Regions from separate parts of the Zhongshania arctica genome, predicted to be linked through region 2. Evidence: predicted binding sites of a transcription regulator. Region 2 holds the regulator's gene; each other region holds the start of a gene.
The links. Region 2 encodes PhoB, which activates phosphate uptake and scavenging genes when phosphate is short. Its sites were predicted from a motif close to TGTCATAAANNTGTAACA; they were not measured.
Positions count from the first base shown of each region.

Region 1: AB4875_RS12405 (porin) is a predicted target of PhoB. The motif match lies at 6,316-6,333, and genes of this name have one in related genera.
Region 3: ppk1 (polyphosphate kinase 1) is a predicted target of PhoB. The motif match lies at 8,988-9,005, and genes of this name have one in related genera.

Region 1 is NZ_JBFRYB010000001.1:2,715,072-2,725,566, reverse strand. It holds gene AB4875_RS12435 (PilZ domain-containing protein) at 1-54, shown strand, start outside; gene AB4875_RS12430 (SRPBCC family protein) at 174-692, shown strand; gene AB4875_RS12425 (nitroreductase family protein) at 692-1,252, shown strand; gene AB4875_RS12420 (crotonase/enoyl-CoA hydratase family protein) at 1,252-2,082, shown strand; gene AB4875_RS12415 (lysophospholipid acyltransferase family protein) at 2,216-2,791, shown strand; gene AB4875_RS12410 (PQQ-dependent dehydrogenase, methanol/ethanol family) at 2,883-5,054, shown strand; gene AB4875_RS12405 (porin) at 5,225-6,199, opposite strand; gene queD (6-carboxytetrahydropterin synthase QueD) at 6,818-7,174, opposite strand; tRNA gene AB4875_RS12395 (tRNA-Val) at 7,436-7,511, shown strand; tRNA gene AB4875_RS12390 (tRNA-Asp) at 7,531-7,607, shown strand; tRNA gene AB4875_RS12385 (tRNA-Asp) at 7,689-7,765, shown strand; gene AB4875_RS12380 (hypothetical protein) at 7,950-9,293, shown strand; gene AB4875_RS12375 (1-aminocyclopropane-1-carboxylate deaminase/D-cysteine desulfhydrase) at 9,342-10,232, shown strand; gene AB4875_RS12370 (DUF1853 family protein) at 10,229-10,495, opposite strand, start outside.
Region 2 is NZ_JBFRYB010000001.1:2,124,325-2,134,819, forward strand. It holds gene rluB (23S rRNA pseudouridine(2605) synthase RluB) at 1-131, shown strand, start outside; gene rmf (ribosome modulation factor) at 220-423, opposite strand; gene rlmKL (bifunctional 23S rRNA (guanine(2069)-N(7))-methyltransferase RlmK/23S rRNA (guanine(2445)-N(2))-methyltransferase RlmL) at 674-2,854, shown strand; gene AB4875_RS09655 (cold-shock protein) at 2,955-3,161, opposite strand; gene AB4875_RS09660 (YgiQ family radical SAM protein) at 3,361-5,490, opposite strand; gene AB4875_RS09665 (NfeD family protein) at 5,676-6,167, shown strand; gene AB4875_RS09670 (SPFH domain-containing protein) at 6,196-7,044, shown strand; gene purU (formyltetrahydrofolate deformylase) at 7,094-7,948, shown strand; gene phoB (phosphate regulon transcriptional regulator PhoB) at 8,034-8,741, shown strand; gene phoR (phosphate regulon sensor histidine kinase PhoR) at 8,754-10,052, shown strand; gene AB4875_RS09690 (PstS family phosphate ABC transporter substrate-binding protein) at 10,150-10,495, shown strand, end outside.
Region 3 is NZ_JBFRYB010000001.1:956,437-966,931, forward strand. It holds gene AB4875_RS04345 (zinc-dependent alcohol dehydrogenase family protein) at 1-296, shown strand, start outside; gene AB4875_RS04350 (arylsulfatase) at 431-2,233, shown strand; gene AB4875_RS04355 (hypothetical protein) at 2,235-3,554, shown strand; gene AB4875_RS04360 (iron-containing alcohol dehydrogenase) at 4,179-5,414, shown strand; gene AB4875_RS04365 (DUF4124 domain-containing protein) at 5,705-6,130, shown strand; gene AB4875_RS04370 (NYN domain-containing protein) at 6,145-6,873, shown strand; RNA gene ssrA (transfer-messenger RNA) at 7,007-7,368, opposite strand; gene ppx (exopolyphosphatase) at 7,421-8,920, opposite strand; gene ppk1 (polyphosphate kinase 1) at 9,064-10,495, shown strand, end outside.

The DNA.
Region 1 (10,495 bases), 590 kb from region 2:
GCGGTTGAATGGATAGCGGCATACGCAGAGGATTTTAATCGCCGATTTTCCTAATCCCTAAGCGGCGTTTAATGTCTAGTAGATGCTTTTCAAGTCGAGACAGCTAATCGAATTCATGGTTGAATAGATCTCCCGAAACTTCGGGAGTTTTTTTTGCCTAGAGGAAATGGACAATGAGACATGAGGCGGCTGCGCGAGTCGTTATAAATATGCCAAAGGAGCAGGCGTGGAATTTGCTAAAGGATTTGTCGCTTGCCCATAATTACGTACCAGGCATTACTCGCACTGAAATAACCACGGATAAGACTGAGGGCGTGGATGCCAGCCGCAGGGTGTTTCAGGCATCGGGTAAACCTCTGGATGAAACGGTGTCGGAATGGTCTGACGGCCAGGGATTTTTAATTCGGCTTCACAATGGCGAGAAGGGCGCGCCACCGCCGTTCGCTCGGGCCGCGTTTCGCTACCGCTTGGATGACGCCGGTCATAACTGCACGGCACTTACCACTAGCCTAATGTTCGATATGCGCTGGGGCGGATTTGGCCGATTTTTGTATGAGCGCCTATTACATAAAGTATTTCGAGGCGTTATCCGTGATGTGGCAATAAGTATGAAGCAATTCTATGAAAGTGGAGAGCCAGTGAGCCCAGAGCAATTGAAGCAACTTCGTGTCAGCGCTAAGCAGGCGGCATAATGGATGCACTAACGCTGCTTAAAAGTCGTAATTCGGCAGCCAGATTATGCGCACCGGGGCCAGATGATAATGCGCTAGCTGAAATCTTTGCGTCTGCGAGTCGGGCACCTGACCATGGTCGTCTGCGGCCGTGGCGTTTTTTACTTGTCCGCGGCGACGCCTTATCAGCGCTGGGTGAACTATTCGCGGATGCTGCACAGGAGCGTGACTCCAGCGTGAATGAGGCGGATCTACTGCGCTGTCGGCAGCAGCCCCTGCGTGCGCCACTTATTTTGGTGGTGATTGCCTGCATTAGTGAGCACCCGACTGTGCCGCGTATTGAGCAACAGCTGTCGGCGGGCTGCGCCGCATATGGTGCGCTTCTGGCAGCCGAAGCTTTGGGTTACGCAGGTATTTGGCGCACAGGTGCCAACGCTTTTGACCAAATAGTTCACCGTGGTTTAGATCTAGAGAGCCACGAAGAAATTTCTGGTTTTTTGTATCTGGGTACACGGGGTGGGCAGTCAAAACCCCTTCCCGAGCTGGCTCAGACTGATTTTATGAAAGAGTGGAGACAATAATGAATAATGTGGTTCCCCCAAGTTACACCACGCTGCAAGTGCGAATGGAAGAACATGTCGCCTGGGTTGCGTTTAACCGCCCCGACAAAGCTAATGCGATGAACGAAGCAATGTGGGATGAGATTCAGGCCTGCTTTGAATGGTTAGATCAAGAGCCTGTTGTGCGTGCTGTGGTGTTGTGCGGTGAAGGTCGTCACTTTTGCGCAGGTATTGATTTAGCAATGTTTGCAGGTTTGGCTGGTGCGGCAGACGAATTGGAACGGTCTCGCTTTGTTGAGCAATTTCGCTCTGTCATTTTGCGATTGCAGGGAAATTTAACCGCTATTGAACGCTGTCGTAAGCCAGTTCTAGCCGCTATTCAGGGCAGCTGTGTGGGTGGCGGTGTCGATGTTATCAGTGCCTGTGATATGCGTTATTGTTGTGACGGCGTCAAATTTTCGATAAAGGAAATCGATATAGGCATGGTGGCAGATGTGGGTACCCTGCAGCGGCTGCCGCATATTATCCCCGCCGGAGTGATGCGTGAACTCGCCTACACTGGGCGCAATGTAGATGCAGCCGAGGCAGAGCGTATTGGTTTGGTTAATCAACGTTTTGATAGCTATGAAGAAATGATTGAAGCGGTTTCCGCGCTTGCTCAAGATATTGCTCGTAAGTCGCCATTGGCGATTCGTGGCTGCAAGCAAATGTTGCTTTATACCCGTGACCACAGCGTGGCAGATGCCTTAAATTATCAGGCGACTTGGAATGGTGGCATGCTGAGTTTTGAGGATGTGATGCTAGCCATTGCCGCGACGGGCGAAGGTAAGACCGCCGATTTTAAAGATTAAGATTCGTTTAAATACCTTTTCCACAAGGGCAGGGTGCTTGTACTGATCCTGCTTGTTGGTAAACTCCCCGTAACCAAAAATAAGCGCAACAATGATGTAGTGTCTGTTAGTTGTGCCAGAGTGATTCTGATTCATGCAAACCCGTACTGTTTTTAACACGCCTATTGTGCGCGGCTTTTTCCGTTTGATGTTTATAACCCTTACTTGGCTGCGAGGCTGGGAAGTAGTCGGTGAAAAACCTAGCCATAAGAAATATATATTGATTGCAGCGCCGCATTCCAGTAATTGGGATTTTCCGACGATGATGGGGGCGGCTTTTGTATTGGGTTTAGATGTCCACTGGATCGGTAAGCACACCTTGTTTCCCAAGGGAGTGGTGGGCTTTGTCATGCGTTGGTTTGGTGGCATTAGTATCGATAGACGTAAAACAAATAACACCGTCGATCAAATTATTGAGCAGTACGCTTTGCGAGATGATCTGCTGGTATTGATAGCGCCAGAAGGCACAAGGAGCAAGGTCGACAACTGGAAGGCAGGGTTCTATCACATTGCGGTCGGCGCCGGCGTGCCAATTTATCTTGCTTTTCTTGACACCAAGAAGCGGCAGACTGGCATTGGCAAGGTGTTTTATCCTAGTGGCAACTACGAAAAAGATCTTGCTGAGATAAAGTCGTTCTACAGCGATAAGGTCGGATTTAATCCAGAGTGAGCATAGTGCTAAGGAGCTCGGTTTAACGCTGTTACATGTCGGCGCACGATGTTTGGCAGCGAACAAAATATAATAATAGTGAGAAATGGTCATGTTAAAAATCAGTAGCAATATTATGTCGGCGGTATTTGTTGTCGGTATGGTATTCCATTCATTGTTTGCTTATGCCGGTGCTACAACAAAGGTTAATACCGAGAGTATCGTTGCTAATTCGCCGGACAATTGGTTGTCTTATGGCAAGGATTACAAAGAGCAGCGTTACAGTGAATTAGATAGAATCAACGTCGGCAATGTCGCAGATTTAAGTTTGGCGTGGTCATTTGATACTGATTTTAATCGCGGTCTTGAGGCAACGCCAATCGCAATAGACGGGGTGTTGTACTTAACGGGTAACTGGAGTGTGGTCTACGCACTGGACGCCCGAAGTGGCGAGTTGCTGTGGAAGTATGATCCGCAGGTTCCTCGTGAGTGGGCGAAGATGGCTTGTTGTGATGTGGTTAATCGCGGCGTGGCAGCCTACGAGGGCAAGATAATATTCGGTACCCTCGATGCGCGCTTAATTGCCTTGGATGCTGTTAGTGGTGAAAAAGTTTGGGAAGTTGCAACCGCTGACATCAAAGCCTACCCCTATACGATTACGGGCGCGCCGCGGGTAGCCAAGGGTAAAGTTTTTATTGGTAATGGCGGCGCGGAATATGGTGTGCGCGGCTATGTCAGTGCCTACGATGTGAACACCGGTGAGCAACTGTGGCGCTTTTACACGGTTCCCGCTAACCCCGCAGACGGCTTTGAAAACGAGGCGATGAGAGCTGCGGCGGAGACCTGGACCGGTAAGTGGTGGGAGTACGGGGGTGGCGGCACGGTCTGGGATTCTATCGTTTACGATAATGAATTAGATCAGCTTTATATCGGTGTCGGTAACGGATCGCCGTGGAATGCGAAAATACGCAGTCCGGAAGGTGGCGACAATCTTTATTTGTCGTCGATTGTTGCGCTTAACCCCGACAGTGGCGAATACATTTGGCACTATCAGGAAACGCCGGCCGAGTCCTGGGATTACACCGCCTCTCAGCACATCATGCTTGCTGATATGGATGTTAAAGGTGAATCGCGCAAGGTTATTTGGCATGCACCTAAAAATGGCTTCTTTTTCATTTTAGATAGGCTCAATGGCAAATTACTTTCTGCTGAGCCCTATGTTGATGTGAACTGGGCAAGTCACTACGATTTAGAAACTGGGCGTCCTGTCGAAACTGAAAATGCTCGCTATTTGAACGAGGCGCAATTGGTTAGACCGTCGTCTATGGGCGCCCACAATTGGCAGGCAATGGCCTATAGTCCGCAAACCGGCTTGGTGTATATCCCTGTTATTAATAGCTTGTTTGAATATAAAGCAGTGGATGATTATTTATATGAGTGGGGGCAGTGGAATTTAGGCGTGTATCTCCAGCAGCAGGCCGTTGCAGACCCTATCTTAGCCCAAATATTGGTCCGTAAAATTACGCAGGGCGCTCTGTTGGCCTGGGACCCTGTTAAGCAGGAAGCGGCGTGGCAGGTGCCACATAAGCTAACGTGGAATGGTGGCATATTAGCGACAGCTGGCGGTCTGGTTTTCCAGGGGTCGGCGGAAGGCGAGGTGCTGGCGTTTCGTGCTGACAATGGCGAAGAGCTGTGGTCATTTGACGCAAATACCGGTGTTATGGCGCCGCCAGTCACTTACAGCGTTGATGGCGAGCAGTATGTAACAATTTTAGCCGGCTGGGGCGGTGCTTTTGGTTTGATCGCCGGGCTAGAGCAAGAGGTGTCACCGCCACCAAGTCGTGTATTGACCTTTAAATTAGGGGGCGTAGCGGCACCATTACCAGCGAACCCGCTCAAACAAACGCACGAGCCACCAGCGCGTTTAACAGAAGATAAAGCGGTGCTTGAGAAGGGTAGAACGCTGTATTACGCTTATTGTAGTGCCTGTCACGGCACTGAGGCTATTTCAAACGGAGCAATCCCTGATTTACGTCATTTGCCCAAGGCTTTCCATGATAATTTTAATGCGATTGTGCTCGATGGTGTTATGGCGAAAGCGGGGATGGTCGGTTTCTCTGAAGTGCTAAGTGACGCTGATGCCTACGCATTACACGCGTATATTTTAGAGCAGGCCAATGTAGATAGAGAGAGCCGCGAGCAGCCAGAGTGGTGGAAAACCATCAAGACCTGGGTTTACGGTGTGGTCGCTAAGTTATTAGGTTTTGCGATGAGCTTTGCCTAGCGAAGCTCTTCTAAGACTTGGCGGCAATAACGCCGCGTGGTTTTTGTGTTAATCACTACGCGACCGTTAGAGTTTAATTTTTATTAGAAGGCTGGAGTTGGCGTTGTGTGTTTCTTAGTGAATATATACGCCAACGCCAGCTACCTTTCTCGTCACTGGCATGTGACTCATTAAAACCGCAGTACCATACCAATACCGGTCGTGCGGTCTTTTGAGGTGCTAGTCGCACTGGACTTACTCGTCACTTGCGCGCTATAGCCATACGCCGTTAATGACTTGCTGATTCTATAGTCGACACCGGTCGCAATTTGATCTAACTGCTTGTCGCCATTAAATAGGTCGATCTCGGTGTGGCCTATTTGAAATTTAAAATCGAGCTTATTGTTGGCGTGATAGGATAGGCTTAGCACGCCGGCTTCTTCATCTTCGTCGTTATTGTTTATTGGTTTACTGATTTCGGAGGTTTGAATGAGTATGCCAAGGTCAATATTCATGATCTCTAGATGAGCAATCGCGCGATTAACATTCTTGCCATTAACTTCTTGGTCATGTGCAAATCCGACTGCCACACCGTCGCCATCGTAGCGCACGGAGATGGTTGTGCCGTCGGCCGGACCGTCTTGGTTGGTGCTGCTGTCTTCGCCCGGTACGACAGCAATACTGCCGCTTAGGTGATCAAATAGACGGGGTGAGCTATAGCGAATGGTGTTTTTCAGCCGATTTTCACCACTTAAGTAGTATTTGACGTCTCCGACCGCAAGATTGTTAAATAAGTCGACTTCTCGACTCATATCTTTAGTTGCGGTATTCATTTGCCCTGCAACCACTGTACCCCAGCTGCCAGTTAGGCCGGCAAAGGTGTCACGTTGCTTTAAGCTCTGCGCGTTCCCGGTCTCACCATCATCGATAGCAACTTCGTACTCGACTTGAATAATGGCGCTTATATTGGTGTCATCAATTGGGATGTCGCCTTTTATACCGATTCTTGAGGCGTTGCTATTTAATTCCCATTGCTTGGAGTTTGAGTCAATTCCTCGTTTGGTGTTTTGATATGAAATATTTGCCTTCCCATAGAAAGACACATCTGCGTGTGCGAGCGGCGCAGCGCAGAGTATTAGTATGGTGGGTAGCCGCTGTGGTTTCATATAGATCTCTCAGTGTGATGCGAGATAAGTCGCCGGACGACTTTTTCTTATTTTGGATGTTGAGGTTTTATTTCACGGATAAGTTTATGACAGTAATGTGACTAAATGCGCTTTATTGTGACGGAATTATTACAGCTTAAGGTTCTTGAATTACTGAAGTTTAAGTGGGTTGATTTCTAGGCGAGCTAGGGATGGCATACGCCACTCGGTGTGTCATAGCGATTATGAATTGCAAGCCCTCGATGGATAAATTTAATATAAAAAATTTCTTGTAGTAACGTCTTGGTACTGTTATTGGGGTGAAATGTTGTCCACAGTATCTGTGGATAACTTGGTGGGTAACTTGTAGGTTGTCGCAGGAGAGGGAGGGTTAATCGGCATTTTAACAAATTGTTCAAAAAACAGTCATTTTAATAAATACTATAAAAAACAGTTAGTTAGTGATGCTTTGTGATTCTTGTTATAACGTTGTTGCGCTAAGCGACAAGTTTTTCTCCTTGATCGCTTATCTGTGAATAAGTGTTACGTCAAGGCTTAAATGATGTTACCTGTTACGTATTTTCACCTATTGCTGAATATTTTACCGAGGATGCTCTCTATCGGTGCGGGGGCTAAAAATTACCCTCCCCTGTAAATGCACCCGCTGGTGCAGGTTTCTCGGATTTCGACCTGACTTAGTGCGCCGAGTAAGGGCTTCAATTGCGTCCATATCCAGATCGCGATATTTTCGCTGGTAGGGTTTTCGAGTCCGTCGATGTCGTTTAAATAATTGTGGTCCAATTGCTCGTAAATGGGCGCGAACACTTTTTTCACCTCTGAAAAGTCCATAAGCCACCCCGTTTGGGGATCGATATCGCCAGCGATAAATATTCTGACCAGAAAGCTATGGCCGTGCAGTCGAGCGCATTTATGCCCTTCGGGAACGTTGGGAAGTCGGTGAGCCGCTTCAAAGGTAAACTCTTTGTATATTTCCACGTGTCAGTCTCGGTTTTATGATGCAAGAGCGCTTGCTTGGTATCAGTTAATGGATTGGGCGCCAATGTTAATCAGCTAGCAGGGCGCTGTACAGCTCGCCTTACTTGATTGACTTGCTGGTCGTTTCTGGGCTTGGGGAATTTGGATAAAAAATGAGCAAAATCAGTGTTATAGCTTTTTTCCAAAGAAATTGTGAAAAAACACCGCACAGCGTTTGACACCCAAAGCGATTCCTGTAGAATGCGCCTCACTCGATTGAGAGGGTGATTAGCTCAGCTGGGAGAGCATCTGCCTTACAAGCAGAGGGTCGGCGGTTCGATCCCGTCATCACCCACCATAATCGAGTAAAAGTATGCGGACCGGTAGTTCAGTTGGTTAGAATGCCGGCCTGTCACGCCGGAGGTCGCGAGTTCGAGTCTCGTCCGGTCCGCCAACTTTTAAGTTTTAGACCTCCTCTTGCTTTACCTCATATTTCGCATGGCTCGCCTGATGCCTGTGACTTATGTTTATATCTGGACCGGTAGTTCAGTTGGTTAGAATGCCGGCCTGTCACGCCGGAGGTCGCGAGTTCGAGTCTCGTCCGGTCCGCCAACAAATCCTATTACTGCACCATCCCTCAATATTTCCGTTTTCGTCTTTCTGCTACGTGATTTTTTCCTGTACCTTGTATTTCTCTCCTATAATTCGGTGTAGGTAATTCCGCATGGCTAAAGCATTGCGTGTTACGTTCCGCATGGATGTGCAAACGATATAACAAAGTATTCTTGGGGGTTATTTGGGCGGGTTAACGGAAGCAGTCGTTTTCTTTAAAGACGCGGAAGTCGTTAAAGAAATGTTCTTTGCAGAGTTTGAGGCAGTGCTGGATGATGTGGTCGGTATTCCCGATTTCGCGAGTGATGAGATTCAAGCCGCTTTCGTGCAAATCGACGAGACTTTAAGGGTCACTGGGGTGGTGTTTTTTACCATCAGTTTTGACAGCCGCGGAAAAGTAACCGGGCAGTGGAATATCCCCCTTCGTCATCTCCTTGATCACGCCAGCTACGGCCCTGACTTAGGCGCTGGGCCTATCCGTGTGGCCTGCCGCAGCGCTTGTCCTGTAGCATGGTATCGTCGACAGCTGTGGGATCCAGACACCGCTGCGACTGGTACGTTTAGTCGAATTAGTACGGCAGCGCTGCGCAACCGCCTAGGTATTATTAGTGAGCGCTCCGATCGCGTCGTTTCTCGCGCAAATGTATCTGATTTTTTTAAAACTCCAGATAATAGTCCGCTGCAGGCAGAGCACTCGACGCCCGCCAGTGCGGCGCCGGGGCCGGTATTTCATCGTCGATATCGCAGTAAACTGCGGGCCATACGCAGCGCGGAGCAGCTAAAACTGGCCACCCAGGCGGAAACTTTTAGCCGCGCGCTGGAGTTGCAGGCGGAGGATTTTACTCGCCAGCTTTTAGATCGTGAATCATTGATTAGAAACCAAAAGGTCAAACTGGACGAATTACTGGTCTTAGAGCAAGAGGTGCAATCGCGTTTAGATCGCCAGCAGCGCTTAATGCATCAAAAAACCGAAGAACTAGAGGCCTTGTTTGAAAAAGGCGGACAGGACTACCAGAGTCAAATGGAAGGCTTGCGTAAGGAGTACGCTGAGGAGCTGGAGCGCCGCTTAAAAGATCAAGCCATTCATTTAGAGGATGCTCTGCGTCGGCGCGAACAAGAACTTTATGACCGCGCCACTGAAATTGTCGAGTTGCGTGGTGAGTTAAGCGCGCTGCGAGAGCAAAACCGTAGGCTAATGGTGGATAGTGACGATAAGCTGCTTAAGACCATGGTTGAAAAAGGCGTGGTGTTCATTGCTTACCACCCCGGTGTTGAACATTTGGTTATCTCTCAGGATGAAATGCCGGAATATCTTCGTGACCCGCTGGCGTATGTGGCGTTGCGATGCGAGGTGTCAGATACACAGTATCGAGAGTGGCTAGCGCATTATCGTTTACCAATATGCCGGGCGACTGATGACGAGATGCAATACTGTGGTCAACCTATTAAGAAAGTGATGCGGCCTATGTTGTTCCGTTCGGGTGAAAGCGATCGCTGTCACGAACATAGCGCCTCAGGGTTGGCGTGAGGGCTTTGCTTTTTTCCGCTGATTTAATCAAGGTGGTATAAGGTCCAAGTGATTCAGTATTTGTACACCTCAACCTGCGGGGTTGCGGTCGATGTGCTTAGATTAGATGCACTCGACAGTCTTGCTCCGGGCAATAAATGGTTTAAGTTGTTGCCAAACATCGTCGCTGCCGAAAACGCCTGCGCTTTCAGCGTGCTCAGTTTTGGCGGCGCATATTCAAACCATTTGCATGCTCTAGCGGCGGTGGGTCGCGCCAAAGGGATCGCAACTATTGGCTGCGTGCGAGCAGATGCGAATTCCCAGCTAACACCAACCTTACAAGATGCCAAAGACTGGGGCATGTCCCTTCATTATTTAAGTCGCAGCGATTATCGTCGCCGTGGCGATACGGTGTTTATCGCTGAGCTGGCAGCTCAATACCCTAATACTTATTTGATTCCCGAGGGCGGCGGTAATGTACTTGGCGCTCAGGGGTGTGGGAATATCGTCGATTTAATTCCAGCCGCGGGTCAAGCCTATGCTGCGGTGGTTCTTGCCTGCGGTACTGGCACAACCTTAGCCGGGGTGGCATCAAAGAGTGCAGACGGGGTAAAAGTAATAGGAATACCGGTATTAAAGGCCGAGAAATTTATGGCCACGGATATTGCTATATTATTGTCAGATTTGGGTGGTGACAGAGGTAATTGGCGGCTGGATCATCGATTTCACGGCGGTGCTTATGCGCGATTACCGCAGCACATGGCGGAATATATGACGGCATTCGAGCGCCGCCAGAATGTCTTGCTTGATCCGGTGTACACCGCCAAAGCGGCGTATGCGGTACAATATATGGTCGACAATAAGGAATTTGACCCGGGCAATCGAGTATTGCTTATTCATACCGGCGGCCTGCAGGGGCGGCGTGGCTTTGGCTTGGATTTGGGCGCGGCAGGTCGCTAGTCTGCCCAGTCGTCAGCGACCAAAAAGCGCCGTTGCTGTTGGGCGTTAATCAGCATGATGGGTTTATGAATCGCCATTTCTAGATGTTTATCTGTCAATAATGTTGCGGTATCGAATTCGGCTCCCAACCAGCTGGGTTTTTCGATATACCGCCAGCTATTTTGTTTGCCAGATTGTGACTGCGCTAATTGGAATGCGCTGGTGCTGAGCCAATCGCCCCGTTGGTGATTGGGGTTGAGGGGCGGGTTCTGGCCGTCCTCGAG
Region 2 (10,495 bases):
CCTCCAAAGTCAAAGTGGGGCAGTGGACAGAGCTTGATGACAAAGACATTGGCGACGTTTACGGCATGGCAGGATTACCTATGCCAGTCTCTGAGACACCTGCGGGTGGTCGAGGCCGTAGAACGCGGTAATTGAGTGGGTGGATGAGGTCTGTTGGCTCACAACGAACAAAAGGCCCTGAGGGCCTTTTGTTGTCAGTGTTAATGCTTGATTACTTGCTTAGTGTGTCGCCTGTTTTTCAAGAGCGGTTGCCGTATCGATACCATCCCAGTGGTCGGTGCGTCCTTCTCGCCAGCCTGACATCCACTCCTGTTTAAGTTGCTCTTGACTATGGGGACAATTGTCTTTTTGTCTACCGGATATGCCGGCTTGATAACCACGTTGAAATGCTCTTTCTGTCATATCGCGTTTCTGTCTTCTCATAGGGCGTTAGCCTCCACGTATTTAGTCAACATGTCGCAACGGTATCGCTTAGTCGCGCAACAACCGATTTTCTGTCACCATCGCGATGCGTCGCACCGCGATGGGACCCTTATGAAAGCAAACTTTTATACTCTCCGTCGAAGACCTATTACTTATAAGCTTTGCGGGCTTTAGATGTAAGCCGTATAAGAATTTAACTTGTTGTTAATTATATTAAAATTTTTCATCACTAGTATCCGGTAGAGGATTTATGAGTCAAAAGCACCCTTTTATTGCCACCTGCCCTAAAGGCTTAGAGCAACTCTTGGCTTCAGAAATTGCCGCGCTTGGTGCAGAGGTTGGGCGAGAGTCGGTAGGATCGATCAGCTTTGTGAGCGATGTCGCCACTGCGTATCGAGTTTGCCTGTGGTCACGGTTGGCGAACCGAGTGCTGCTCGTACTCACGGAGTATCGCGGCGAGAATGCAGACGCAATCTATGACGGCGTAAAAGCCATAGAGTGGAGCGAGCACTTTTCGGCAACAAGCAAAATCACCATTGATTTTAATGGCCAGTCTGATGAAATTCGCAATACCCACTTTGGTGCACTAAAAAGCAAAGACGCAATAGTTGATTATTTTCTGGCCAAGGGTGAGAAGCGCCCCAGTATCGATAAAGACAACCCGGATGTGCGGATCAATGTTCGCCTTCGTAAAGGCTACATTACCATTGCCATTGATTTGTCAGGCGAAAGTCTTCATCGCCGGGCCTATCGGACCAGTGGTGCAATGGCGCCTCTGAAAGAAAACTTGGCGGCGGCATTACTGCTGCGAGCAGATTGGCCCGGAATGGCAAGTCGCGGTGGCGGTCTTATCGATCCCATGTGTGGCTCTGGAACTTTGCTTATTGAGGCCGCTATGATGGCCATGCAGATTGCTCCTGGTTTACTCCGCAGTCGCTGGGGCTTTTTAGGCTGGCTCGGTCACGACCAAAATGCCTGGAAGCAGCTTTTAGAGGAGGCGCAGACTTTACGCGCTAACTCTATGGCCCGTGATTGGCCGGAAATTCGCGGTTATGATGCCAACGGCAAAGTGGTTGCCCAGGCCGAAGAGAATATTGACAATGCCGGTTTGGGGCGCTTTGTGAAAGTGTCGCGGCGCGAGCTGGCGCAACTTGCTATGCCCACCCATAGAACCTTGCCTGAGGGCTTATTAATTACCAATCCACCTTATGGTGAGCGCTTGGGTGAACAGGCGGAGTTATTGCATTTATACCGTCACCTTGGTCAGGCGATGACAGCGCATTTTATGGGCTGGCAGGCGGCGATCTTTACTGGCAACCCCGATCTTGGTAAGCGCATGGGGGTGAGAAGTTATAAGCAATACCAATTGCTCAATGGCACCATTCCGGCAAAACTATTGTTGTTTAACATCAATGCAGATGCAGTTGTAATAGAGCGTGATCAGGCGTCTAAACAGCAGGATAAAAGTGCGGTTTCTGATGTACAACTAACGGCTGGTGGGCAGATGTTTGCCAACCGCCTCCGCAAGAATATCAAACGCCTGAGCAAGTGGAAAAACAAGAACGATATTGAATGTTATCGCGTCTACGACGCCGACATGCCGGAGTACTCCGTTGCCGTGGATTGCTATGGCAGCGCTGTTCATATAGCTGAATATATGGCGCCGGTGACTATCTCAGAAGAAGATGCAGAGCGCAGGTTGCGAGAAGTCATTGAGGCGGTGAGTCAGGTGTTTTCAGTATCTGCGGGTAATATCGCCATTAAAGAGCGCAGACGCCAGCGTGGAAAAGACCAGTATCAGCGGCAGGCGCCACGCAACTCTTTTATGGAGTTAAAAGAAGGTCAGGCCAAGGTCTTGGTCAATCTCTTTGATTATCTCGATACCGGTTTATTCCTCGATCATCGACCAGTGCGCTTAGATATTGCGGCTCGCGCGAAAGGTAAACGGTTTTTGAATTTGTTTAGTTATACCGGCGTGGCGTCTGTGCAGGCTGGGGTTGGCGGCGCACGTTTTACCACGTCGGTGGATATGTCGAAGACTTACCTGCAGTGGGCACGGCGTAATCTGTCGTTAAACGGCCTCAGTGAAGATAGGCATAGAACTGAGCATGCGGACTGTCGTAGATGGTTGAAATCGTGTGAAGACCAATATGACCTAATTTTATTGGACCCGCCCACATTTTCGAATTCAAAACGAATGGACGATGTATTGGATACCCAGCGCGATCACAGCGAATTAATTAACGATGCCATGCGCTGCTTGGCGCCCGATGGCCTGCTAATATTTTCTACCAATAAACGCGACTTTAGCTTAGATGACACGGTAGGCCTGGACTATAAAATTGAAGATAAAACGCGCTGGTCTTTGGACGAAGACTTTTCCCGGGGCGGAAAACCTATTCATCATTGCTGGTATATCGAGCATAAATAGTAGCCCGGCTATTGGTAGGGATTGTTTAGCCTAAGGGTGGTTATGAGGGCTTTGGGGGAAATAAAAAGAAAGCGGCGGCTGATTGGCCGCCGCTGATACATCAAAGTAGTGTTACGTCACTTGCCTGAGGACCTTTTTGGCCGGTAGTGACTTCAAACTCTACTGCTTGACCTTCGGCCAGAGTTTTAAAGCCTGAGCCGCCAATGGCGCTAAAGTGAACAAAAACGTCTGGGCCAGAGTCTTGCTCAATAAAACCAAAGCCTTTAGTTTCGTTAAACCATTTTACTTTTCCGGTGCTTCTGGACATCGTGTATTCCTCGTCTACTAGTTGCCTGTTTGGTGCTTGAGCTGAGATAGGCAGGGACTTATGAAATAGAACGAGGTGCTAAAATCGACGTCGCGGCGCTATAAACATAAAACCAAGCTGCATTCCAAGCCAGCAAGGTTATTATATACATATCCAAAAGCACAAAAGAAAGACTTTTGCACCTATAAAAAAGATTTTTTTATTTTGTCGCGCGCGGCGGTAAGCCGGTGTGCTGGGTCATGATTCTTCGCCCTTTAGCTTTTTTCGGCGTCCAGTTCATTGGTTGACGCGGTGGCACCAAGTGCTTTTTGCCGTAGCCAATAAGGTCTTTGCGACCCATGCTAAGTAGTGACTCTCTAAGCGAAGGCCATCCCTCAGGATCGTGATAGCGCAGGTAAGCCTTGTGCAATCGGCGCTGTTTTAGGCCTTTCGCGCTAACCACATCTTCGCTACTGCGAGACACCTTTTTAAGGGGGTTTTTGCCGGAGTAATACATGGCGGTGGCATTTGCCATTGGCGAGGGATAAAACGCTTGCACTTGATCGGCCCTGAAGCCGTTGCCTTTAAGCCACATGGCGAGGTTAAGCATATCTTTATCGGTAGTTCCCGGATGGGCTGCAATAAAGTATGGAATTAAATATTGTTCCTTCCCTGCCTGTTTCGAATATTTGTCGAACATTGCTTTGAAAGTATTGTAGCTGCCCATACCCGGCTTCATCATTTTTGAAAGCGGGCCTTCTTCAGAGTGTTCCGGTGCTATTTTTAGGTAGCCACCTACGTGATGAGTCACTAGCTCTTTTACGTACTCAGGGGTTTCTATCGCGAGGTCATAGCGCAGGCCTGACGCGATTAATACTTTTTTCACGCCCTCTAAAGAGCGCACATCTCGATATAAATCAATCAAGGGTGTTTGATCGGTATTCAGGCTTTTACAAATACCCGGATAGACGCAAGAGAGTCTGCGGCAGCGTTGTTCAATCTCGGTGCTTTTACAATTTAAGCGCCACATATTGGCCGTGGGGCCACCTAAGTCGGAGATAACGCCGGTAAATTCTGGGGTTTTATCCCTGATTTTCTCAACTTCCTTGACGATAGATTCGTGTGAGCGGCTTTGAATAATGCGGCCTTCATGCTCGGTAATTGAACAGAAGCTACAGCCGCCAAAGCAGCCGCGCATGATGTTGACCGAAAATCGAATCATGTCATAGGCGGGGATTTTCGCATTGCCATAAACAGGATGGGGCTTGCGCTGGTAAGGTAATTCAAAAACCCAGTCTAGCTCTTCGGTGGTAAGCGGAATTGGCGGTGGATTTAGCCATACTTCTTGGTCACCGTGTCGCTGAACGAGCGCGCGGGCGTTGCCCGGATTGGTTTCAAGGTGAAGAACTCGGGCGGCGTGCGCATAGTTTACCGGGTCTTTTTTGACAAGCTCATAGTCTGGTAAACGGATAACAGTCTTTGCTGCGTCGGTACCGATTTTGCGCGCTTGTAATGGGTCTATAATACGGACCGCTTGAACCTCTTCGACGGCCTTGGGCTCGTCTTCATTCTTTTTGCAACTCTCAGTCGCACTAGTATCTACATAGGGGCTGGTGATGGGGTCCACTTTGCCGAGTTGATCAACGCTTGCTGAATCGATGACCGTCCAGCCGCCGGGGATATCTCTTAATACATATGCGGTGCCGCGCAAGTCGGTAATCGTGTCAATCGCGTCACCGCGACCAAGGCGGTGGGCAACGTCGATAATTGCTCGTTCAGCATTCCCGTATAGCAGCATGTCTGCGCGTGAATCGAGGAGTACTGAGCGACGTACTTTGTCACTCCAATAATCGTAATGCGCTATGCGGCGAAGGCTGGCCTCAATGGAGCCGATAATAATAGGGGTGTCTTTATAGGCTTCGCGGCAGCGTTGCGAATAGACGATAACTGCACGATCAGGCCGTTTGCCGCCTTCGTTATTCGGTGAATAGGCATCGTCATGGCGCAGGCGGCGATCCGCTGTGTAGCGGTTAATCATTGAGTCCATATTGCCAGAAGCAACACCGAAAAAGAGATTGGGTTGCCCGAGTTGTTTGAAAGGCTCTGCTGACTGCCAATCTGGCTGGGAAATAATCCCGACACGGAAGCCCTGCGCTTCCAATACGCGGCCAATAACTGCCATGCCGAAACTAGGGTGATCGACATAGGCGTCACCGGTCACAATAATGATGTCGCAACTATCCCAACCGAGGGCGTCCATCTCTTCGCGAGAGGTTGGGAGGTAATTTGCGGTGCCGAAACATTCCGCCCAATAGGGGCGGTGACTGAATATAACTTTTGGAGTTTGCATAACTGATGACATGGTGCGGACGCAGAATTCTGAATGAGCGGGCATTATACGTGATAATCTGACTTCTTGCTGGCCTGAATGGCCTGGTACGAAAATATAAAATCGCGCAGTAAGTGCTTGAATAATTTAAGAAATGATTGATAAATAGGCGTCATGTTAATGGGCGGTTTGCAAAGGGGCATAAAATGGAATGGTTAAACACCAATATTGCGTACTGGCATTGGATGGTTTTTGGTATGTTACTGGTGGCGAGTGAGATTTTTGTTCCCAGTTTTGTGATGATTTGGTTTGGCGCCAGCGCTATCGCAGTGGGGCTGATAATGGCGGCGATCGATATGCCATTCAGCGTTCAACTGCTTGTTTGGGTGGTGATGTCGGTGATTGATTTGGCCATCTGGTTCAAATTTGTGCATCCGAAAATGAAAAATAAAACCTTGTCTGGCATGTCCCGTGAGCAGGTGGTGGGTCAGGAAGCCATGGTGATTAAGTTGGGTTCAGAGTTTGGTCACGGTACGCTGCGGTTTTCTATTCCTATGCTGGGTAGCGATGAGTGGGAGTTCATCTGTCGCGATCCAATTTCAGTTGGCGACCGGGTGGCGGTTGAAGATGTGTCTGGTAACTCGCTTATAGTGAGGCTCGCTATTGCTGGTGTGCAGTCACCAAAAGAATCGGTTTGAAAAGATAGCTCATTGATGGAGATAGACGATGGAAGGCTTGGCAGTTGTAGTGGCGTTGGCAATACTCGTGGTGGTGACCCTGGCAAAAGGTGTTTGCACCGTGCCGCAAGGTTATAAACACATTGTACAGCGCTTGGGTAAATACCATGTGACCTTAAATCCAGGTTTGAATTTTATTATTCCCTATATCGATATCGTTGCTTACAAACTAACCACCAAAGATATTGTTCTTGATATCCCCTCGCAGGAAGTGATAACCGAAGACAATGCGGTCATCATCGCTAACGCGGTGGCTTACATTAATATTGTGTCTCCGGAGAAAGCGGTTTACGGCGTAGAAGACTATATTTTCGCTATCCAGAATCTGGTCCAAACAGCCTTGCGCTCTATTATCGGTGAAATGGCCTTGGATTCAGCGCTGTCATCTAGGGACCAAATTAAGGCCAAATTAAAAGCGGCAATTTCTGATGATATTTCCGATTGGGGTATCACCCTTAAAACCGTGGAAATTCAGGATATCAATCCGTCCATGACAATGCAGTCTGCAATGGAAGAGCAGGCCGCTGCAGAGCGCCAGCGTCGCGCGGCAGTGACGAAAGCCGAGGGTGAAAAACAAGCTGCAATTCTGGAGGCGGATGGTCGTTTAGAGGCGTCTCGTCGCGATGCTCAAGCGCAAGTGGTGTTGGCAAAAGCAAGTGGCGCGGCGATAACCCTAGTCTCAGAGGCCGTTGGTGATAAAGACTTGCCTGTCCTGTATCTTTTGGGTGAAAAATACGCGGATGCACTGGTGAAATTATCAACCTCGACGAATGCTAAAACCGTGGTGTTGCCCGCTGATTTGCCGCAGGCTTTGCGTGGTATTTTGAATAAGGCATAACAGCGACTTAAGGTTTTTAATGTTTGACGAGAAGGACTAGGCAGGTTTCATGGATCACACTTATCGTTTGGTAATTAGCTGCCCAGACCGGGTTGGGATTGTGGCGCGAGTTAGCCAGTTTGTCGCTGATCAAGGTGGTTGGCTAACCGAGGCAAACTACCACGCAGACGCCGAGAACAACTGGTTTTTTATGCGCAACGAGATTCGCGCCGACTCGCTGCGTATGGGGGTGGACGCCTGTCGTTCGGCCTTCGCACCGATCGCCGCAGAGTACGGTATGCAGTGGGAGTTGGTGGATTCTTCGGTGAAGCGCAAAGTGGTCATCTTGGCCAGTCACGCCTCTCATTGCATTGCAGATATCTTACATCGCTGGCACAGCGGTGAGTTGGATTGCGATATTCCCTGTGTGATATCTAATCACGAAAACCTGCGGAGCATGGTGGAGTGGCATGGTATTCCCTTCGAATACGTTGCGATAGATGCCGATAATAAAGCCCCCGCGCACGCTCGTATCATGGCGCTGACCGGCGATTATAAGGCTGATTGCGTTGTCTTAGCGCGCTATATGCAAATTATTCAGCCTGAGTTTTGCCGCGAATACACGGGCCGAATGATTAATATCCATCACAGTTTTTTACCGTCATTTATCGGCGCAAACCCCTATCAGAAGGCTTTTGATCGAGGCGTGAAGCTCATCGGCGCAACCTGTCATTATGTGACGGAGCAGCTTGATGAAGGCCCGATTATTGAACAGGATGTCATCAGAGTGTCACATAGGCACAGCAAAGACGACCTAGTTAGGCTCGGCAAAGACGTAGAAAAATCGGTGTTGGCACGGGCGCTGCGAAACCATTTGGAAGATCGTGTACTTGTGCTTGGTAATAAGACCGTGGTGTTTGATTAATCCACAGAAAAGCTGCTTGTCATAAAATTGTCACCAAATGTCGTTTTAATGCTGCTTACAAATATTTTTCAAAAAGGGTAGAGGGATGACAGCGACCACCATACTGATTGTCGACGACGAGGCTGCAATTCGGGAAATGATCCGTGTTGGGCTTGAACTAGCCGGCTATGAGTGCCTGGAGGCAAGTAATGCACAGGATGCACACGGTATTATCGTTGATCAGCGCCCAGATTTAGTGCTCCTAGATTGGATGATGCCTGTTACCAGCGGTTTGGAGTTGTTGCGTCGTTTACGCAGAGATCAGCTCACGCGTGATCAATTAGTCATTATGCTCACTGCTAAAGATGATGAAGACAATCGGGTACAAGGTTTAGATGTTGGTGCCGATGATTACATCACCAAACCATTTTCCTCACGGGAGCTGATGGCAAGAATTAAGGCCATAATGCGACGTTCGAGCAGTCGTGAAGAGGAAGAGACGATAGAGGTCGGCGGCTTAAAATTGGACCCTGGCAGCCATCGCGTCTTTGTCGACACCCAGCCTTTGGAAATGGGGCCAACAGAGTTCAGATTGTTGAAGTTTTTTATGACCCACCAAGAACGTGCTTATAGCCGCGGGCAATTACTCGATCAAGTTTGGGGGAGTAATGTTTACGTTGAAGAGCGTACCGTCGATGTGCACATCCGTCGCCTTCGCAAAGCCTTGCAAACAGAAGAGCGCGATTGCGGTTTGTTAATCCAAACAGTGAGAGGCACGGGTTACCGCTTTTCTACCACCGGTGTCCGCGCCTAGCGAAAGTAATTAATGCGTTACTACAACTGGAAGACAGAATTATTGCGCATCAGTCTACCTATTACGGCGGTGGCTGGGGCATGCGAAATCTATGGTTTGGGAATTTGGCCGTTATTTGTCGCGGCGCTACTAGCGTGTGCATGGTTGTTAAGGAATCTGCAGCACCTGTCAGACTGGCTCTACAGCGGTGCAGACAAAGAGCCTCCGGAGGCAATGGGTATGTGGGGGCAGGTTCTTGATGTTATTTATGATATGCAGCGCGATGCAACGCAGAATACCGCAAAATTACGTGCGATGATTGACTACCTTCACTCGTCATTTGCTTCAATGTCAGATGCCGTCGTGATGCTAGACTCGTTGGGCAATATCGAGTGGTGTAATGACTCCGCCCATGACTTGCTGGGCTTGCGGAAGGCTGATGATACTGGCCGCCAACTGATTAATCTTATTAGAAGCCCGGTGTTTTTGCGTTATTTTGAGGGTGAGCATTATCAAGCGCCTTTAGAAATGATGTCGCCGGTTAATGGTAATTTGAGTCTTAGCATTAGCTTGAGCTTCTTTGGTCAGCGCAACCGTTTGCTATTTGCCCGTGACGTGACAAGAACACAGCGCTTGGAACAGATGCGCAAAGATTTCGTTGCCAATGTTTCTCATGAGCTGCGTACCCCGCTTACAGTGATAAATGGTTATCTTGAAACGTTCGCAGACCACGGTGGCGACAACCCGCGTTGGGATCGCGCGGTAAGTCAGATGCTACAGCAGTCTCGGCGTATGCATATGCTGATTCAGGATCTAATGCTGCTGTCGCGTCTAGAGGCGTTGCCGAAGGCGGGTGACGACGCGGTTATTCGACTGCGATCCTTAATGGAGATGATTAGAGAGGAGTGTGAGTTAGCCGCAAAAGGCGCTCGTCGAGTTGTTATTGAATGTGACGACACTATTGCGATCAGCGGCAATGCTAATGAATTACGTAGTGCGTTTTCAAACTTAGCAGTCAACGCTGCTCGCTACACTTCGGAAAACGATACGATCACTCTGCGTTGGTATCAGGATGATGACCACGCCTATTTCGAAGTGGAAGACACGGGTATAGGTATAGAGCCACAATATATTCCGCGCCTTACTGAGCGCTTTTATCGTGTTGATCAAAGCCGCTCTATAGATACCGGCGGCACGGGGCTTGGTTTAGCGATTGTTAAACACGTATTAATTAGGCATCGCGCCGAATTACGTATTCGCAGCGTACCAGATAAAGGTAGTGTGTTTAGTTGTGTCTTCCCTAGGTCGGCTGCGGTGCCAGTCTCCTTGTAATAAAAGTGTATTTTTCCCTTTTAGCCGTCACAAACTTGTCATAATTGGGCTATAGAGTGGCTGCGTGGAAGTAATTGATGAGTTTGGGAGTGGGTGTGTGAACATTAAACAATATTTGGCTGGCAGCGTTGTGGTGTTAACGTCGATGACTGCTGTGGCGTTGACAGAAGTTGATGCCGCGCTTCCAGACTATGTTACCGCCTCGGGAGTGTCCGGTAATCTGTCTAGTGTAGGTTCTGATACGCTGGCAAATCTGATGACTTTATGGGGCGAAGATTTCAAGCGCTTCTATCCCAATGTTAATGTTCAAATTCAAGCCGCGGGTTCGTCAACGGCGCCGCCAGCTTTGACCGAGGCTACGTCGAATATTGGACCGATGAGCCGCAAAATGAAAGATAAGGAAATTGAGTCCTTTGAAATAAGATACGGTTACAAGCCAACAG
Region 3 (10,495 bases), 1.2 Mb from region 2:
TTGCGATGGGCGGTACGCTGGTCAATTACGGTTTAATGAGCGGTGAGCCCTGTCAGGTTTCGGCAACATCCTTTGTATTCCGCGATGTGACCCTAAAAGGCTTCTGGTTGGCCCGCTGGTTCCGCAATGCTACGCCAGAAAAGCAAATGGCGGTGTTTGGCCAAATTACCAAGTACATTGTAGAGGGCAAGCTGCAAACTAAAATACATGCTGAATATCCGGTGAGTGAAATTAAACATGCTGTTGCCGCGGCGGCCGAGGGTGGCCGAGATGGGAAAATATTAGTGACTGGCTGATGTTTAGCGAGTGAAGAAAAGGGCGAGCTGTACTCAGTTCGCCCTTTTTTTTGCTTAACTGGGCGGGCTATCAATCAGCTAAGGGATTGGATATATTGGCATATGCTAAGTCAATTCTTTTGATGAGAGTCGCAATGAGTATCCATTCTAAAAATAATAAGATGAATAACAGGCTGTGTTTGTCGGTATTTGCCATCGCGCTGTTTGGCCTGCTGCTAGCGACTACCCCGGTACTTGCGCAGACCTCACCGAATATTGTGGTGATTCTTGTTGATGATGCCGGCTTGATGGACTTTGAGCCCTTTGGCGGTGAAGCGCGTATGCCTAGCATTCAACGCTTGGCAGACCAGGGTGTTCGTTTTAGTAACTACCGAACATCGCCGCTTTGCGCACCGTCGCGCGCCATGTTGCTAACGGGTGTTGATAATCATCTTAACGGCGTGGCGACAATCCCCGAAGTCATACCCAAAGAACATGAAGGTAAACCCGGTTACTCGCTAGCCCTTGAGCCGGGTGTAAAAACCATTGCGGATCATTTGCGGGCGGCGGGCTACCGAACGTATATGACGGGCAAATGGCATATGGGGCGGCGAGTTCAAGACTTGCCCGTGAGTCACGGCTTTGACCGCTCCTTTGCTTTAGATGCCTCTGGTGCAGATAACTGGGAACAAAAACCGTATATGCCGTATTACACCACGGCGCCCTGGTATGAAGATGATCAGCCCGCCACCTTGCCAGAAGACTTTTACTCCTCCGCTTTTATCGTCAATAAAATGATCGACTATATTGATGCCGACAACAATACCGCAGATAAAAGCGCGCAACCCTTCTTTGCCTATTTAGCCTTTCAAGCCATTCATATTCCCATTCAAGCGCCAAGAGAATTCACCGAACACTACGACGGTGTTTACGATCAGGGTTGGCATGTATTGCGCGAGCAGCGTTGGCAAAAAGCCAAACAGCTTGGCCTCATTCCCGCTGATGCCGCCTTGGCCGCGATGCCAGAAGGGCTGCGCGATTGGCAAAAGCTCAGTGATGAAGAGCGGCGTTTTTATACTAAAGCCATGGCAGTCAATGCCGGTATGCTCGAAGCCATGGATCATCATATCGGCCGCCTTATCAACTGGCTTGAGCAGAGCGGCCAATTGGAAAATACACTCTTCGTAGTAACGTCTGACAACGGCCCCGAGTTTAACGATATTGTTAATACCGCAGGCATAGGATTGTGGAAAGTAGTCAGTGGCTACAATAGCGATATTGATACCATGGGTGAAAAGGGCAGCTTGGCTTCCATAGGCCCAGAGTGGGCATCCGCGGCGGCATCGCCTAATAAAATGTTTAAATTTTATAGCAGTGATGGCGGTATTCGGGTTCCCCTAATTATTGCAGGACCGACGATACCCCAAGGCACAATGCAATCGTCGCTGGCTATGGTCACCGATATCACACCAACCATATTGGACTATCTCGGTCTGCCTGCATCGCTAAGCGAAAACGATATTGGCATCACCGGTCGCAGCTTAAAGCCGGTGCTAAACGGTAGTCGCGAGCAGACCTATGGGCCCAGCGAAGCCGTCGGGCTGGAAGTGGCGGGTAATGCCGCGCTATTTAAAGGCCAGTATAAATTGGCGCGCAATCTGCCTCCCCACGGCGATGGTATTTGGCGCCTGTACAATCTCCATAAAGATCCCGGTGAAACCAGTGATCTAGCCGAAGCCGAGCCTGTGGTCTTCAGCACCATGCTCGCCGACTACCAGCAGTACGCAGCGACGCACGGCGTGCAGAGCATGCCCGAAGGCTATGACGCCCTTGAACAAATTAAACGCAACACCTATAAAAAACTCTTTAGCGCCTATTACTTCTACATAATTCCGCCACCGCTGTTATTGCTGGCAGTGTTGGTTTGGCTAATCAAGCGTCGGCGGCGAGGGCAATAGCGTGGCTGCTGATATTACCAACCGCAATGCTGTTGCCAGCGGATACTACAATAGTCCCTGGTCTTGTGAAGATGGCGGCCCTGAGCGCTTGCAAATGCCAACCGCCACTAAAGGCCTAAATATTCTAGCGACAGATAGGGTGAAGCTGGTGAGCCGGCGGCTGCTAATAGGTAATATGGTGCTGTTGCGAGACCCCGGCGAAGTGTATCTCATGCACCATGATACTCTGCGAAGAGGCCTGGGATTTGACTGCCACTCTTACATTGAAAAAATTGACCCGCAAACATTGGTACCCCTTAAAAAGTCTCCCAAGCTTGCCGGCGGTCCATTTTGGCCGGGTGGCTTTGCCATTCATCGCAACGGCGATCTCTATGTGACATTTGGCCGTTACATGCATCGCTTGAACCCAGACTGCGAATGCATCAATAGCTTAAAGCTGCCGCAAAACTTACCGTATAACTCCCACGTAATATTGGATGGCGGCTATCTCGTCACCAAACCGATTGCCGAGGACGGCCAAACACAATTACTACTCATTGATCCCGATACCCTGACTATCAGTCATGCCATCGAGATGCCAGAGCCGTCAATCTCGAGGTTAAGCGCGGTGGGGAACACCGTGTATGTCACGGGTGTTACCACCATTTATCGGTATCATTTTAATGCTGCCGGTAAAACATTAGAGCGCGATAGCGACTGGGCGTTTAACTATATCGACAATGCCCTCCAAAATCCGGGGCAAAGCTATGGCTGGGACCCCGTCATTGATCAGCACAATATTTGGTTTATGGACAACGGCAAGCATACCGCCAATAAAGCACTATCGATGCTAAATGAGGGTGTGGCGACAAGCCCCAATAATATTATCCGTGTCAGTGTTAGTGACAGCAGTGATTTTAGTATTACGCCTATTAGCGGCATGAGTGGGGGAAGCATCAGCAATCCGCCACTGTACTGTAGCCAGCGTCGTATTTTAGTGGCCTACGACTCGGCCAATGCATTTGTAAAGGCGTGGCGGCATGATCTTAAAACTAATGAGCTAACAGCCTTATGGCAACGTGACGACTTTGGTATGGCTGGTCACGGGCTCTATTTTGCAGATACCGGTGAATTGGTCACCGAAGACTATCGCAGCCTAAAAACCTGGCGAGGTCTGAAAAACGGCGAAGAAAACGTCATTCTCGATATTGAAACCGGCGAGGAAAAAGCCCGTTTTGCGATGAATAATTACGTGCAGTCTTTTTGTTTCTCCGCGCCCGGTTTTGCGCGTGATTATTACTGGCTAGGCTTAGACAAGCTGACCCATGTGACTTTTGATTAAATTCTGCTGCGGCCTATCATAAAAGCCTTGTCCTCTCCCTTCGCACTGACGTCGCTTGGCCACACGGTTGGCGCTATAAAACCGTCTGCTGCAAGTAGCCCTTCAGCTGTCACATTACGATAAGGTAATCTTGGCTCTTAACGATACGTTTGGGGTCGGCCGCTGCCAAGATGAGGCGCCTGAGGACTAACCCCACAACGGCGACCCTGATAGCCTAGCGTCTTACTTATGATCATCTATTAATAATAAGTGTTTAAGTAGCGCGCCGTTTTTTCGGCGGTCTTGGTGCTGTACTCTTTCTTCACGATAATTACTTAACGCCTGTAAATATGTTTAGAATAGGGTTTGGCTGATATATAGCCGCTGATGTTCAAACTAGGTTTATGATTGAGCCCTTAAAGTGTCGCGAGTCACCGGCTGGTCTCAAAATGCCCAAGCACTTCGCGTAGCTAAGCGCGCTGCTTAGGCATTGCAGCACTAAGATGCTGAATAAAGAACAGTGGCTAAATACTGTTCCCAAATACCAAGGCGAAACGGCGTAGCTGCCGATGACCCGCGCTCTAGGGGGCGGTTTGTGTCGCAATATTTGACGTGATTTTCTGTGATCGACTAGTGGAGTTTAGAATGAGTAAGTTTTTTAGAACCTTATTGCAGCGCACCTACTTAGCGTTGATTACGATTCCTTTTAAATTGATGCCATCGCTGGCCTATATGGCGTTTACTGGCCAAGGCAGCACCGCGCAACTGTGTCGTCACATTGCGCGCCAGGGCATTCGTAGAGTGTTAGTGGTCAGTGATAAGCCCCTAGTGAACTTGGGTATTGTTGCCCGGGCGGTGGATGTCCTTACCGAAGAAGGGGTTAGCTGCACAATTTATGACGGCACCTTGCCTGACCCAACCTTTGCCATGGTCGATGACGGATTAGCACTGCAGGCGCAATACAATTGCGACGCGGTACTGGCGATTGGCGGTGGTTCATCTATTGACTGCGCTAAAACCATTGCATCGGCAGCAACCAACGGCAGAGATGCCACTAAACTGGTTGGCTATTTCAAAGTTAAGAAAGCTCCTTTGCCACTTTTTGCTTTACCAACAACCTCAGGCACTGGCTCAGAGGCGACTATTGCTGCGGTTATCTCTGATCACCACAGCCATGAGAAATTCTTTATTGCCGACGCCAAAATGCTGCCAGACGCGGTTGCCCTAGATGCCGATTTACTACTCGGTATGCCCGCGCCGATTACCGCCGCAACAGGAATGGATGCCTTAACCCACGCAATCGAAACGTACATTAGCCTGTGGGGTACAGACAGCAGTGACGCCCATGGTTACGCCGCTGTAAAAATGATTTTTGAATATTTGCCCCGCGCTTATAAAGACGGTAACGATGCGGTAGCTAGAGAGCAAATGTCGATTGCCGCCTACTATGCCGGCATGGCAATTAACGATGCTGGCGTGGGTAATGTGCACGCTATTGCTCACCAGTTGGGGCGTCACTATGGCACGCCTCACGGCTTAGCTAATGCTTTGGTCATGCCAGAAGTTCTGCGCTTTATGGCCAAGACGTCGCAACAGCCACTGGCTAAACTAGGACGACTTATTGAAGTCGCCACTAGCAGCGATAGCGATCTGCAAGCAGCTGAAAAATTCATTGATGCCGTTGCAGATTTAAATAAACGCCTAGGTGTGCCCGATCAACTGGATCGTTTAAAGGAAGCGGATATTCCAGAAATTGCCATCGCAGCAGTAAAAGAATGCTCAGGCTACCCGGTCCCTATTTTGATGAGCCGTGACGATTGCCAAGCTATCTTACGTACTCTGCTAAGCAGCCCAGAAGGTGCACCAGTGCTAGCCTCATGATTGAGTAGCGATTTCGCGCAAGCATAAAAAAAGCCGGCAATTGCCGGCTTTTTTTATGAGCGAATGCTTATAGTTGCGTTAGTTTAGGCGGTCTTGCTAGGGCAAGGTAGGCAAATAGGGTCATGCAGCGGGGAGTGAGTCTTGATTTTCCGTAGCAGATGATTAACTCTCTCAATACAGAGGCGGCCCGCTCAGGTATGGCGAGCTAATTTATAATAAAGATTTAGTTAGTTGAGCATGTGGAAGATATTCTCCACTCATCTAATCCTTGTCGGTTTCAGGGATGAAATATGCAGATTGTTAGGTTTGCGTTTGCGATAGTTGCTATTTGTCTTGGTTCGGCGGTATCGGCAGAAGTCTATCAATGGACAGATTCAAATGGCCGCGTTCAATACTCGGACGTGAAGCCTAGCGATGGCACGCCATATAAGTCACGGCATGAGTTTGACTTGCCCTACCTTCATCGCGCCGATCCAGTAAAACCTCAGCGGTATTCCCCGCCCACAAAACCCAAAACATCTAGGCCGCAAGCAACAATGATTGAGCGACAACGTATTGGGCGCTCTAGGGATGATTCTTACCCGTGCAAAGGGTATTTGGAAGCATTGGAGCAAATACAAGACAGGATGCGTCGAGGTTACAATGTGCGCCAGAGCAATTACTATCGTGAGAAAAAACGTGATATCTCAGACCGCTACTACAAAGAGTGCCGCTAGGGCCAAGGAGTTACATGCCAGAGCATAAAAGAATAGCGCTTCTTATCGATTGCGATAACGTAAGCCATAATTCTATTGAAGGTGTGCTAAAAGAATTGGCCAAGTATGGGATGGTTAATGTTCGCCATGCTCATGGAGATTGGAATAATCCATCCTTATCTGGTTGGATTGAGCGACTGCATCCACATGCAATAAGACCAATGCAGCAGTTTGCTTATACGAAAGGGAAGAATGCAACCGATTCAGCGATGATCATTGACGCCATGGATCTTCTATACAGTAACAATGTTGATGCATTTGCTCTAATGACGAGCGATAGTGACTTTACTCCTCTGGTGCTTCGGATTCTTGAGAGCGGTTTACCCGTATACGGATTTGGTGAAAAGAAGACACCGAAGCCCTTTGTCGACGCATGCTCCCCGTTTATATACACAGAAAATCTTGTCACCGAAGACGACGAAAAGTCGATTAGCGGCTCTAATGTTGAGAAGCACGATAGAACTAAACTAAGGTCTAATACCTCGCTAGTTAAGTTACTCAGAACCGCGGTTGAACAGTCATCAGAAGATGATCATTGGGCGCACATGAGTAGAGTTGGCCACTACATATCAAATAATAGTTCATTTTCTGCAATAAATTATGGTTACACAAAGCTTGGCGACTTAATTCGGGCAACAGAGTTGTTTGAGGTTCAAATGCGAAACAATGGTTCTGCCATGTATATCAAAGACGCTCGGAAATAAATTTATCACGGGTGTGGGCAGTTGGATTTTGGCTTTGCTTAACGCCTCTAGTAATTGGCTTGTTATTAGCGAGGCATAACTCAGATTGGGGGCAATAAAAAACCCCAGCCCTTTCAGGCTGGGGTTTGATACTTGGTGGAGCCGGCGGGAATTGAACCCGCGTCCGTCAGTCCGCCACTCAGGGCTCTTCACATGCTTGGTTTCCGTCAATTAATTTAACCGCAAACAGCCCGACGGGCAGGACGTTATTGGCGATTCCGATAAGTGTTTCGCGGCTCGGTCTCAGACATACCTTACTCGCTAGCTTGTTCTATATGACAGTCGCGTCCCATTTACAAGCATCTGGTAGCGACCGCTAACCGGGGTTTAAGCGGCTAGAGCGTAGTTGTCGTCGTTGGCAACTATTAGGTTTACAGCTTTGGATTTACGTGATTGGCTGTCATCACGGCATGCACCACAGAGCGTTGTAACCGGCGTCGAATCCAAATCGGCCCCAGACCGGTAAGTGTAACGCTTTGCGTTGCCTGCGGCCAGTGTGTTGCCGCGCTTAGTTTTTACGTTTGATACTTAGTTTGATGTTTAGTGACTTATTGAGTAGATCAGCTTCGTCTTCTAGATCTGCGGCAATGAGAGGGTTGATGCTTAGCCAGTCGTCGGGAATGGAGAGGGTAAGTTCCTCTGCCCCTGTGCTAGTTAGGTTAATGCCTTCTGGGAGTTTTTTAGGTTGCCGGCGTCGATATAAAATACAGGCTAAGCGAAGCACGCAAATTAATGGCCAATCAGCGGTTACTCCGTACGTCAGAGTGCTGGGCTGTTTGGGTTTGCGGCGATGGTTGGCTACTAAAAAGCTGAGCCGCGCTTGTTCTTGCCGTGAAAATCCGGGCATGTCTGCATTGCCGAGAATATAAGCACCATGTTTATGATAACCGCCATGCGCTATGGCAAGACCGAGTTCGTGGAGTTGTGCTGCCCAGCGCAGTAACGGTTCTGCCTCGTGTTGAGGGGTGCTTATTTGATCGGCGAGACTGGGCAGGAGCCTTGCGCATAAATCGGCAATGCGATTGCCTTGGGCGCTGTCGATGCCGTATTGAACAATAAACTGATTAATGGTGTCTTCGCGTTTGTCTCGGTGATGCAGTCGGCCGGCGAGGTCGTGGATAATGCCTTCCCTGATGGCGTAGGCCGAGACGTGTAAGCCTTGCATGTCCAGTTCTTGGAAGATGGCGTAAAGCACGGCAAAACCGCCAACGAAGACCTCTTTGCGATCATCACTGAGGCCGGGAATATTCAGGTTGCGGCTGGTGTCAGTGGCGAGCAATTGATCTTTAAGCTTTTCCAAACCCTCTGCAGAGATATAGCCAGCGTCGCTGAACTTTTGCTCTGAAAGTATTTTGCCTATGCTACGAATTGTGCCTGAGGAGCCGACGGCTTCGTCCCATTGGTCGCGAAAGGGTTCTACGTAGGGGCCAATCATTTGCCTAGCGGCATTAACCGCCTTTTTAAACGCTTTTTCGCTGATGTCGCCGTTTTTGAAATAGCGCATACTGAAGGTGACACAACCCATGGGTAGGCTTTCGAGCTGGCGCGGCGTGTTAGTGCCAATGACCAGTTCGGTGGAACCACCACCGATATCAATGACGAGGCGGCGTTGTTTTTCTGGCGCGAAGTCATTGGCGACGCCAAGGTATACAAGGCGAGCTTCCTCGGTGCCAGATATAATGTTGATAGGCAGTCCCAGTACAGCTTCCGCTTTGGCCATAAACTCGTTGGCGTTGGTAGCTGCGCGCAGGGTGTTGGTACCCACGATGCGAATTTGTCTGCGCGGCACGCCCCGTAGGCGATCGGCCATTTTTGTGAGGCTTTCGAGCGCGCGCATTTGTGCATCTTCGCTTAGGCAGCCATCATCATCTAAGCCGGCCGCGAGCCTAACCATGTCTTTATGGCGGTCTATGACACGGAGCTTGCCCTCTTGAAAGCTGGCAATGAGTAGGTGGAAACTGTTCGAGCCCAAATCTAGGGCCGCGTAAGAGTCGCAATTTTGAGCCATGTAGTAAAAATTCCTTGATGGGGGTTTAGTGTATCGGCTGGGCAGGTCAAAATCGACAGCTTAAAGATGTCATATTAGTGACATCATAATTTATTAAGCTGATAGGTGGTTTTTATTAGATTTTTAAGTGGAAAGGGTTGGTGATGAGCGGGCAGAGCGAAGTAACAACGTGGATTGCTAAAGAACTGAGTTGGCTATCGTTTAATGAGCGAGTTTTGCAGGAGGCCGAAGATCCTGAGGTGCCTGTTATTCAGCGTATTCGCTACTTAGGTATTTTCTCAAATAACCTTGATGAGTTTTTCCGTGTGCGGGTTGCTGACGTGCGGCGTTTGGCGGCGTTCTCGCCACCGTCAAAACAAGATGAGTACAAGGCACTGTTGGAAGAAATTCGGCAGATGGTGATGAAGTTACAGCATCGCTTTGATGCTGTGTACCAAGAAAACTTAAAGGAGTTGCGGCGTCGCAAGATTTATTTGGTTAGTGAGCGCCAGTTAGATGAGACCCAAACTAAGTTTGTGCGAGAGTATTTTCATTCGCATATTCAGCAAGAGTTAGTACCGATCATTTTAGATGATGCTAACCCGATTCCGGAGCTCAATGATGCTTCGATTTATCTGGCTATTAAGTTGAGTAGCGAGCAGCAAACTCGTTTCGCACTGCTTGAAATCCCCACTGTCAGATTAGATCGCTTTATTCGTATTCCCGGCCGCAAAGGCAAGCATGGCAAGGTGCTTATAGCCTTAGAAAATATGATTCGCGTGTGTTTGCCAGAGGTCTTCCGCGGCATTTTCCCTATGGGTGAGACAGCGGCATATACTCTAAAGCTAACACGAGACGCAGACTTAGAATTGGGTGAAGAGGTCACGCACACCTTTGTAGAAAAAATGACCCAAAGCCTGAAGCGCCGGAAGAAGGGCGATCCGGTGCGCTTTGTTTACGACGGCGCCATGCCTAAGGATCTGCTCGAATATTTGGTGAAGCGTTTGGGCTTAGGACGTTTGGATTCTATGATTCCGGGCGGGCGTTACCATAACTCTAAAGACTTTATGAGTTTTCCAAATTTGGGCCCCGCGTATCTGGATAATAAGCATCTGCCTGTGATCCCGGTGCCGGCGATTGATCAGGCGGAAAATATTCTTAGCTGCTTGCGTGAGCAAGACATATTGCTGCATTACCCCTACCATAGTTTTAATTATCTAACCGACCTGCTCAAGACGGCGGCGATTGATCCCGCAGTAAAAACCATTAAAGCCAGTCTTTATCGCGTAGCCTCTAACTCGCATGTGGTCGATGCCTTATTGAATGCGGTGGCTAATCACAAAGAAGTGACAGTGGTCGTTGAATTGCAGGCACGGTTTGACGAGGCCGCAAATATAGCCTTGTCGCAGCGTCTTACTGATGGTGGCGTGAATGTGATACTCGGCGTGCCTGGGCTAAAAGTGCACAGCAAGTTGATTTCGATTGTGCGTCAGGAAGGCAGTGTTCAAAAATACTACTCCCATATTGGCACCGGTAATTTTAATGAGAAGACGGCCAAGGTTTACACTGATTTTAGTTTGTTGACCTATGATCAGG